Regions from separate parts of the Priestia sp. P1_B12_1 genome, predicted to be linked through region 2. Evidence: riboswitches for the same ligand, from Rfam matches in the RefSeq annotation. Region 2 holds a riboswitch; the other holds the start of a gene.
The links. A riboswitch is a leader RNA that binds a small molecule or an ion and turns the genes downstream of it on or off. The one in region 2 is predicted to bind S-adenosylmethionine.
Positions count from the first base shown of each region.

Region 1: it holds a riboswitch for S-adenosylmethionine, as region 2 does, so the genes downstream of both, metK (methionine adenosyltransferase) here and AC1D0Y_RS12390 (Na+/H+ antiporter NhaC family protein) in region 2, are expected to answer to the same signal.

Region 1 is NZ_JBFTZR010000001.1:1,054,108-1,058,542, forward strand. Features, by position in the region: gene AC1D0Y_RS05450 (phosphatase PAP2 family protein) at 1-45, shown strand, start outside; gene AC1D0Y_RS05455 (glycosyltransferase family 4 protein) at 64-1,209, shown strand; gene metK (methionine adenosyltransferase) at 1,242-2,444, opposite strand; SAM riboswitch class I at 2,577-2,694, opposite strand; gene pckA (phosphoenolpyruvate carboxykinase (ATP)) at 3,069-4,435, shown strand, end outside.
Region 2 is NZ_JBFTZR010000003.1:276,518-280,952, forward strand. Features, by position in the region: gene AC1D0Y_RS12380 (LacI family DNA-binding transcriptional regulator) at 1-311, opposite strand, end outside; gene AC1D0Y_RS12385 (hypothetical protein) at 436-564, shown strand; gene AC1D0Y_RS12390 (Na+/H+ antiporter NhaC family protein) at 604-1,914, opposite strand; SAM riboswitch class I at 2,000-2,106, opposite strand; gene AC1D0Y_RS12395 (ABC transporter permease) at 2,208-2,975, opposite strand; gene AC1D0Y_RS12400 (ABC transporter ATP-binding protein) at 2,968-3,879, opposite strand; gene AC1D0Y_RS12405 (YtoQ family protein) at 4,050-4,435, shown strand, end outside.

The sequences.
Region 1 (4,435 bases), on a different contig from region 2:
GGCATCTTTTCAGGTGCTGTTTCACTGAACATATTTTTAACTTAATTGATAGGAGGAGTACTAATGAGAATTGCTTTATTTACGGATACATTTGCTCCAGAAGTTAACGGAGCTGCTAAAACACTTTATCAATTTACTCAGTACGTCAAATCAAAGCAAATTCCCATCCAGGTATTTGCTCCTGAATTTGCTCATGATCAGTCATTTTCAACGGATGTTCACCGTTCGCCCAGCATGCCGTTTTTTCTTTATCCAAACAGCCGCTTTTCATTGCCAAACGTTCTAAAAATTAAAAAGCAGCTGCAGGAATTCAATCCTTCTATTATTCATTTGGCCACTCCTTTTACAATGGGGCTTTGCGGCTCCTATTACGGGAAAAGATTAGGTGTTCCTCTTGTCGGCTCTTATCATACCAATTTTGATGATTATTTATCTCACTATGAACTTGAAAAAATGCGTGTACCACTGCAAAAATATATGAAATGGTTTTATAAACCTGTACAAAAAATATTCGCTCCCTCTGAAGTGACCAAACAGCAGCTAGAAGAACAAGGGTTTCACAACGTAGCTATTTGGTCGCGAGGAGTAAATCATAAATTATTTCATCCCCACTATGACCGCTTTGATATTCGTATTAAATACAATATTAAAAAGCCCTACATTTTAACGTATGTAGGAAGATTAGCTAAAGAAAAGAACGCTGATTTTTTAATAAAAATCGCACGATCTCTACCGGATCATATCCGGCATCAAATTCACTGGGTTATTGTAGGAGACGGCCCTTTAAAAGAACAAATGCAGCAGCAAGCATCTGAGCATATGACATTTACAGGCTTCCTTGAAGGTAAGCAACTTGCTCATATCTATTCATCATCTGATTTGTTTGTTTTTCCTTCAGAAACAGAAACCTTCGGAAATGTTGTACTGGAGTCTCTTGCTTCTGGAACTCCTGTAGTGGCAGCAAATGCAGGAGGAGTTAAACAGATGGTTCAGCACGGGCGAAACGGCTACCTTTGCAAACCTCACTCCTTAGAAGAATTCAGTTCGGCTATTACAGATTTACTCGATGATTTGCATCAGCGGCTTCACTTTGGCCATGCAGCGAGGCAATACGCTCTTACTCAATCATGGGACGCCATTTTTCAACATTTGCTTTCAGAATATGAAGGTGTCGTAGAAAAATCTGCTGCAGGTATTCAATGGGCATAAAAAAAATCTCCGTTTTCACGGAGATTTTTTTATTATTTAGCTAAAGCTTGAGTTTTTAATGCTTCCGCTTTGTCTGTGAACTCCCAAGGAAGCTCCACATCCGTACGACCAAAGTGGCCGTAAGCTGCTGTTTGCTTATAAATTGGGCGACGTAAATCAAGCATTTTAATGATGCCTGCTGGACGTAGGTCAAAGTTTTTGCGTACTACGTCTACTAGTACTTCTTCAGAAACTTTTCCTGTACCGAATGTATCAATTGAAATAGATACTGGTTGTGCAACACCAATTGCATATGCTAGTTGTACTTCACATTTATCAGCAAGATCAGCTGCTACAATGTTTTTCGCAACATAACGAGCTGCATAAGCTGCTGAACGGTCTACTTTTGTTGCGTCCTTACCAGAGAATGCACCGCCGCCGTGACGAGCATATCCGCCGTAAGTATCAACGATAATTTTACGACCAGTTAAACCAGCATCTCCTTGAGGACCGCCGATTACGAAACGTCCTGTTGGGTTAATGAAATACTTTGTATTTTCATCAATTAACTCGTTTGGAACAACTGGATTAATCACATATTCTTTTAAGTTACGTTGAATTTGCTCTAACGTTACTTCTGGGTGATGCTGAGTTGAAATAACAATTGTATCGATGCGAACAGGTTTGTTGTTTTCATCATATTCAACTGTTACTTGTGTTTTACCATCCGGGCGAAGGTAAGGAAGAATTTCTTCTTTACGTACTTCTGTTAGACGGCGAGCAAGTTTATGAGCTAATGAAATTGGAAGAGGCATTAATTCTTTTGTTTCGTTACATGCATAACCAAACATTAACCCTTGGTCTCCAGCTCCGATTGCTTCGATTTCTTCATCTGACATTTGACCTTCACGTGCTTCTAACGCTTGGTCTACACCAGCAGCGATATCAGCTGACTGCTCGTCGATAGATGTTAATACTGCACAAGTTTCAGCATCAAATCCGTATTTTGCACGAGTATAGCCAATTCCTTTAATTGTTTCACGAACTGTTTTAGGAATATCCACGTAAGTAGAAGTTGTAATTTCACCACTTACTAAAACTAAACCAGTTGTTACGCTTGTTTCACAAGCAACACGAGCATTTGGATCCTTTGCTAGGATAGCATCAAGAATTGAGTCAGAAATTTGGTCACAAATTTTATCGGGATGTCCCTCTGTAACAGATTCTGACGTGAACAGACGACGTTGTGTTGACATCAGTTTTCCTCCTTATAAATACGATACATTGTGATACGGTACTCATTCCCTTATTTTCATTACACGTTAAAAAATATAAAAAAACCTTTCCTTGTATCGAGGAAAGGTATCAAATTCTACATAAGCCTTTCACTCTTATCGATCAAGGTTGTGCCCTTGCATCAGGTTAGCACCTTATCGTCTACACAAAAAAATGACGATGGTTGCTGGGTTTCATAGGGCCTGTCCCTCCACCAGCTCGGGATAAGAGAGTATCCGTTCAAGGACATATAATACATGAAAAAGCGCTTCACTGTCAACAACATTCAAATGGAAATCATCTCTTTATGTTTGAATCTGTTTTAATGTAACATACTCAAATTCTGAAATAGTACATCTTATTAAGAATTATCACTAAGTTTGGTTAATAAGACAGATCAAAATGAGGCTTTTACTTAAAACAGCTTCACTTTTTTCGCTTCTAGCACATATACATGTGTCTAAAATAGGTATAACGTACATTTTTTTATAATACACAAACATTTTTAGTTAAATAGTATAGAATAATTAAATAAATGTGTTATACTAATTATAAATTTCAAACATTAATGAATAAATAATAGCTAAAAAAGGAAGGTAGTGCACATGAGTACTGTTGATATGTCTATCGAATTAAATGGTTTGCTTCAATTAAAAACAACAAAACACCAATTATCTGTTCCACAACTTGTTGAAAAAATTCTAGCTCGACGCGAAGGAACGCTGACTTCTACAGGTGCTGTGTCAGTCGAAACCGGAAAATATACAGGTCGCTCTCCTTTAGATAAATTTATTGTAAGCGATGCTGTGTCTTCAAAAACGGTTGAATGGGGACCTGTCAATCAGCCAATTTCTGCTCAGCGATTCGATGCGCTATACAAAAAAGTCTTAACTCACTTAAAGAAGCAGGATGAACTTTTTGTTTTTAATGGATATGCTGGAGCTGATAAAAAGTATCAGTTACCAATTCAAGTAGTTAATGAATTTGCATGGCACAACCTATTCGCTCAGCAGTTATTCATTCGCCCTTCAGCCGAACAAAAAACAAATGATGATGTGAAGCCGTTTACAATTGTAGCAGCTCCAACGTTCAAAGCTGATCCTGAAACAGACGGGACGAACTCTGAAACCTTCATTATTCTTTCGTTAGAGCGACGTATTGTGCTAATTGGAGGAACTGAATACGCCGGTGAAATGAAAAAATCTATTTTCTCAGTGATGAACTTCTTGCTTCCTCAAAACAATATTCTATCCATGCACTGTTCTGCTAACGTAGGAGAAGAAGGTGACGTTGCATTATTCTTTGGTTTATCTGGAACGGGTAAAACAACGCTTTCTGCTGATGCAAACCGTCGTTTAATCGGAGATGACGAGCACGGTTGGTCAAGCTCTGGTGTATTTAATATTGAAGGAGGATGCTACGCGAAGTGCATTCAGCTTTCCGAAGAAAAAGAACCGCAAATTTTCAATGCAATTCGCTTCGGCGCCGTACTGGAAAATGTAGTGTTAAATCAAAATACGAAAGTAGCAGATTATAATGATAATAGTTTAACAGAGAATACTCGTGCCGCTTATTCAATTGACTCTATTGATAATACAGTATTGCCAAGCGTTGCTGGGCACCCTACAGCTATTGTCTTTTTAACTGCCGATGCTTTTGGTGTCTTGCCTCCAATCAGCAAGCTTACAAAAGAACAAGCAATGTACCATTTTCTTAGCGGATACACTAGTAAGTTAGCTGGAACAGAGCGCGGCGTAACATCGCCACAGGCTACTTTCTCTACATGCTTTGGTGAGCCTTTCTTACCTCTTGCTCCAACAACTTATGCAGAAATGCTAGGAAAGAAAATCGATGAACATAATGTAAATGTCTACCTTGTAAATACTGGATGGACCGGCGGTGAATACGGCGTGGGAGAACGAATGAAGTTAAGTTACACTCGAGCTATGGTTCAAGCAGCCCTTGAAGGAGA
Region 2 (4,435 bases):
TCTTTTTTTACATCATAGTTCGTTTGACAAATAACAAGCTGATACTGCTTTTCTAACGCTTGAGATGCCACTCCTTCTAAAAGCAGACTAAAATACGGATGATTAATAAAAGGCAAGACGACGGCAATCATATTTGTTTTCCCTTTTGATAAGTGAACGGCATTAATGTTTTGTTCATAATTAAGTTCGTGAATAACCTGCTCTACCAGCCGGCGTTTTTCTTCTTTTACATACGGATGATGATTTAGCACCCGGGATACAGTCGAAACAGATACACCAGCTTTTTTTGCGATATCTCGGATATTTGTCATGTTTTCACCTTTTTCTCTTGCGCTGAAACGCGTTTCATACTTTATTCTCATTATAAAGTGAAACAGCAAGAAGCTAAACCCGTTACCATCGTGTTTTTATTCATTTACGTAAGGAGGTCATTTCATGGGTATTTTATTATTCATTTTATTATGCGGGATTGAAATTGGAGGAGCGGCTTATGCACTTAAACAGAACGAGACGCTTTGGAAGGAGTTAGATGATGAAAAGCCGACTGATTTTTTTAAACAGTAAAAAACCCTTAAAAAGAACATTCTTTTTAAGGGTTTGATATTACGCAGCTTCTTTAGATGACTTTGACTTTTTATTTAAACGAGGAAATCCAATTACAATTGCAATGACCCCGCAAACCGCTGTTAACATTGGGTAGAATGTAAATGGAATAATCTCAATCGGTGAAACTTTAGCAAATCCTGCTGCGAGAAGCATTTGTGCGCCGTAAGGGATAAGCCCTTGAACGCTGCAGGAAAACAAGTCAAGTAGACTGGCTGATTTACGATTATCAATTGAATATTTATCAGAGATTTCTTTTGCTAACGGACCTGCTGTAATAATTGAAATCGTGTTATTAGCCGTCGCTAAATTAGTTAAACTTACTAGTCCAGCGATGCTGAATTCGCCGCCTTTTTTTGTTTGAATACGTCGTGTTAATAAATTCAATAAGAACTGAATACCGCCGTTATAGCGAATAAGCTCAACCATTCCGCCGATTAGCAGAGATAAAATAATTAACTCTGACATTCCGCCAATACCTTCTGTCACAGTTTTAGCAAGAGAAGAAAGCGTGTAGCTTCCGTCAGCTAATCCAATCACGCCGGCTAGCACAATTCCTCCGGTTAAAATACTTAATACGTTTGCACCAAATATGGCAGCAACCAGTACGCCGACATAAGGCAAGATTTTAAACCAGCTAAAATCTTTAATTTCTACTGATGACGTATTGCCTAGCGTCATTACAAGCAATAAAATTACCGTAACAATCGCTGCAGGAAGGACAATAAAAAAGTTTACTTTTAATTTATCTGACATATTTGTTTTTTGCGTACGAACTGCTGCAATGGTCGTATCAGAGATTACGGATAAATTATCTCCAAACATTGCACCACCAACAACGGCAGCAATTGCTAATGTAATGGATACATGCGCTTGCTCACTGATTCCTACAGCGATAGGCCCTAGCGCAGCGATTGTTCCCATTGACGTTCCCATCGAAATTGAAATGAATGCGCCAATAACAAAGATTCCGACTACCACTAAGCTTTGCGGAAGCACAGACAGAGCTAAGTTTACCGTTGAATCAACAGCTCCCATGCCTTTAGCAACTTGAGAAAAAGCACCTGCTAAAATAAAAATAAGCACCATAATAATGATATCAGGATGCCCTGCTCCTTTAGCAAAACGCTCCACTTTTACATTAAGTGAATCTTTACGATTCATAGCCAGCGCCACAATGGCTGCAATAATAATGGCTACTAATACAGGAAGCTTATAAAAATCTCCCGTTATAATTCCTGATCCGACAAACAGGACTAAAAAGACGCCCAGCGGTAACAGCGCCCAGCCGTTTCCTTTTTGTTGTTCCATTCTTAACACCTCTTGTTTACGTAATAAAAAAAGACCTCTTCTTATTGATAAGAAGAGGTCTCTTATTTGTATCATAAGATTACCCTTCTCATCTTCCAAACGAAACATCGTCTGCTGGATTTGGCACCGCACTGCGTACAGCCAGTTGCCGAGACATCATAGGGCCAGTCCCTCCGTCTCTCTTGATAAGAAGTTTATAGTTGTTTTAAAAATAGTCTTTCACTACTGTAATCTCTTTTTATTTAATTGTCAAATGCTATTTTAGAAAAATATATAGTGCAAAAATTCTCACATCAATTAGCTACGTCTCGTTTTAAAAACGCTGCCCAAGCTACGCCCATAAAGAAGACAAAATGGGCAACTAAGATGAAAATGGAAAATGGAATCGTCATGCCGTCAAACAGCGGCTTCATTCCGTCCATATACTGCACAAAGTTCGTGTTGGCAAATAATAAAAATTTCCCCCACCATAAACCTAGCTCTGATACCAGTCCTGTTACAGCTTTCGCGCCGATACTTACGACAATAGCTAGACTGGAAGCAAGCGCGCTGTTTCTAAATAAAGACGACAGCATGAATGCGAACGTCATCATCATAAACGTTTCCATATACGCACTGTCATACGTAAGCGTAATGTTTTTAAGCAGCTGTGCATCTCCTTCTAGACTGGTAAAGCCAAAGAACAATGCTCCCCATACAAATGAAAAAAGCAAATAGCTCAGTAAATAATATAAGCTAATTAAAACGAGAGTTAGGTACTTGGATGCTAAAATCGTTGAACGTCTAGCAGGGCGAATTAAAAGAAGTTTAATGGTACCTGCTTCAAACTCTTTTGCAACCATTGACCCTCCAACAGCAAGCGCGAAAAATTGAACGAGAATCAGCATACCTGAACTAAATGACAGGAAGTTCAAAATATTGTCTTCTGTTCCTGCACTGTTTGCTACTTTCTTCATTAAAAGAGCCATACAAAGAGTTAAAATGCCGATTGTAATAAACGTGATTTTTGTACTTCTTTTGTGAAACCATTTCATGTGTTCATTTTGAATTAGCTTAAGCATGGTGCTCTCCTTCCGTAACGGACATAAACGAATCTTCAAGCGTCTCATACACAGGGGTAATTTGGTAGACTAAAATATCGCTGTCCACTAATTTTTTATTTACAGCTGGAATTTGCTCTTTTACAATCGCCACGTCGATACTATGTGATCTCACCGTTACTTCAAATTGTTGTGATAAAAGATCCGCTGCTTTTTGCGCATCAGACACTTCAAATTCTACGTACATTCCTTGATCTTGACGATTTGGAGATAAATCTTGAACGGCTTTTAACTCACCGTCTTGAATAATGCCAACGCGATCACATAATGCTTCTACTTCTTTTAATAAGTGGCTCGCGATTAAAATTGAAATTCCTTCTTCCCTGCAAAGCGTTTGTAAATATGTACGAAATTCTCTCATTCCCGCTGGATCTAGACCATTGGTTGGCTCGTCTAGTAAAAGCAATGCAGGCTTATGTAAAATAGCTTGAGCTACTCCTAAACGCTGTCTCATCCCAAGAGAATACGTCTTCACTTTTGCATGAATGCTGTTTTCAAGCTTTACTAAAGCAATCACTTCATCCAAGCGTTCTGATGTAATCCCTTCATGCATATTCGCAAAGTGTTTTAAATTTTGATAGCCCGTCAGATAATCATAAAACTCAGGGTTCTCAATAATTGCGCCAATTGATTTCATAGCTGATGTAAACTGTTCCTTTAAAGGAAAGCCGTTAACGGTAATCGTTCCCTCTGTTTCTTTAATGAGTCCTACGACGGTACGAATTAGCGTTGTCTTTCCAGAACCGTTTGGACCAAGCAACCCGAAAATCTCACCGCGCTCAACCGATAAGGATACATCATGCAAAATGGTTTTCTTCCCAATTACTTTACTGACATGATCTACTTGTAGCACTGTTTCTGTCATCATGTACATCCTTTCTTTAATTAGCAATACGCCTTCTATTGTTTCTCTTTTTTAACTATTTGTCTACTATAACCTTATTTTTGGAAAAGCAGCCCATTCAAATCATTCGTATTATCCGCTTACATTTGATAAAATAAAACAAATCTTAGTTAGAGGAGGACTTCTACATAATGAACTTAACCGTATACCTTGCCGGGCAAATTCACGATAACTGGCGAGACGAAATTAAAAACCAAGCAGAACAATTAAACCTTCCCCTTACCTTTGTCGGTCCCATGACAGACCATGACCGGTCCGACAACATTGGAGAAGAAATTTTAGGAAAACAGCCTAACGCTGTCTTAAAAGATGAAGCTGCTTCTCAAATTAATAATTTACGTACGCAAGTACTCCTTAAAAAATCTGATGTGGTTATTGCTTTATTTGGCGAAAAATACAAGCAGTGGAACAGCGCAATGGATGCGGCGACAGCCATTGCATTAGATAAACCGCTAATTTTGGTTCGCCCTGAAAAACTGCACCATCCGCTTAAAGAACTGTCAAACAAAGCCCAAGT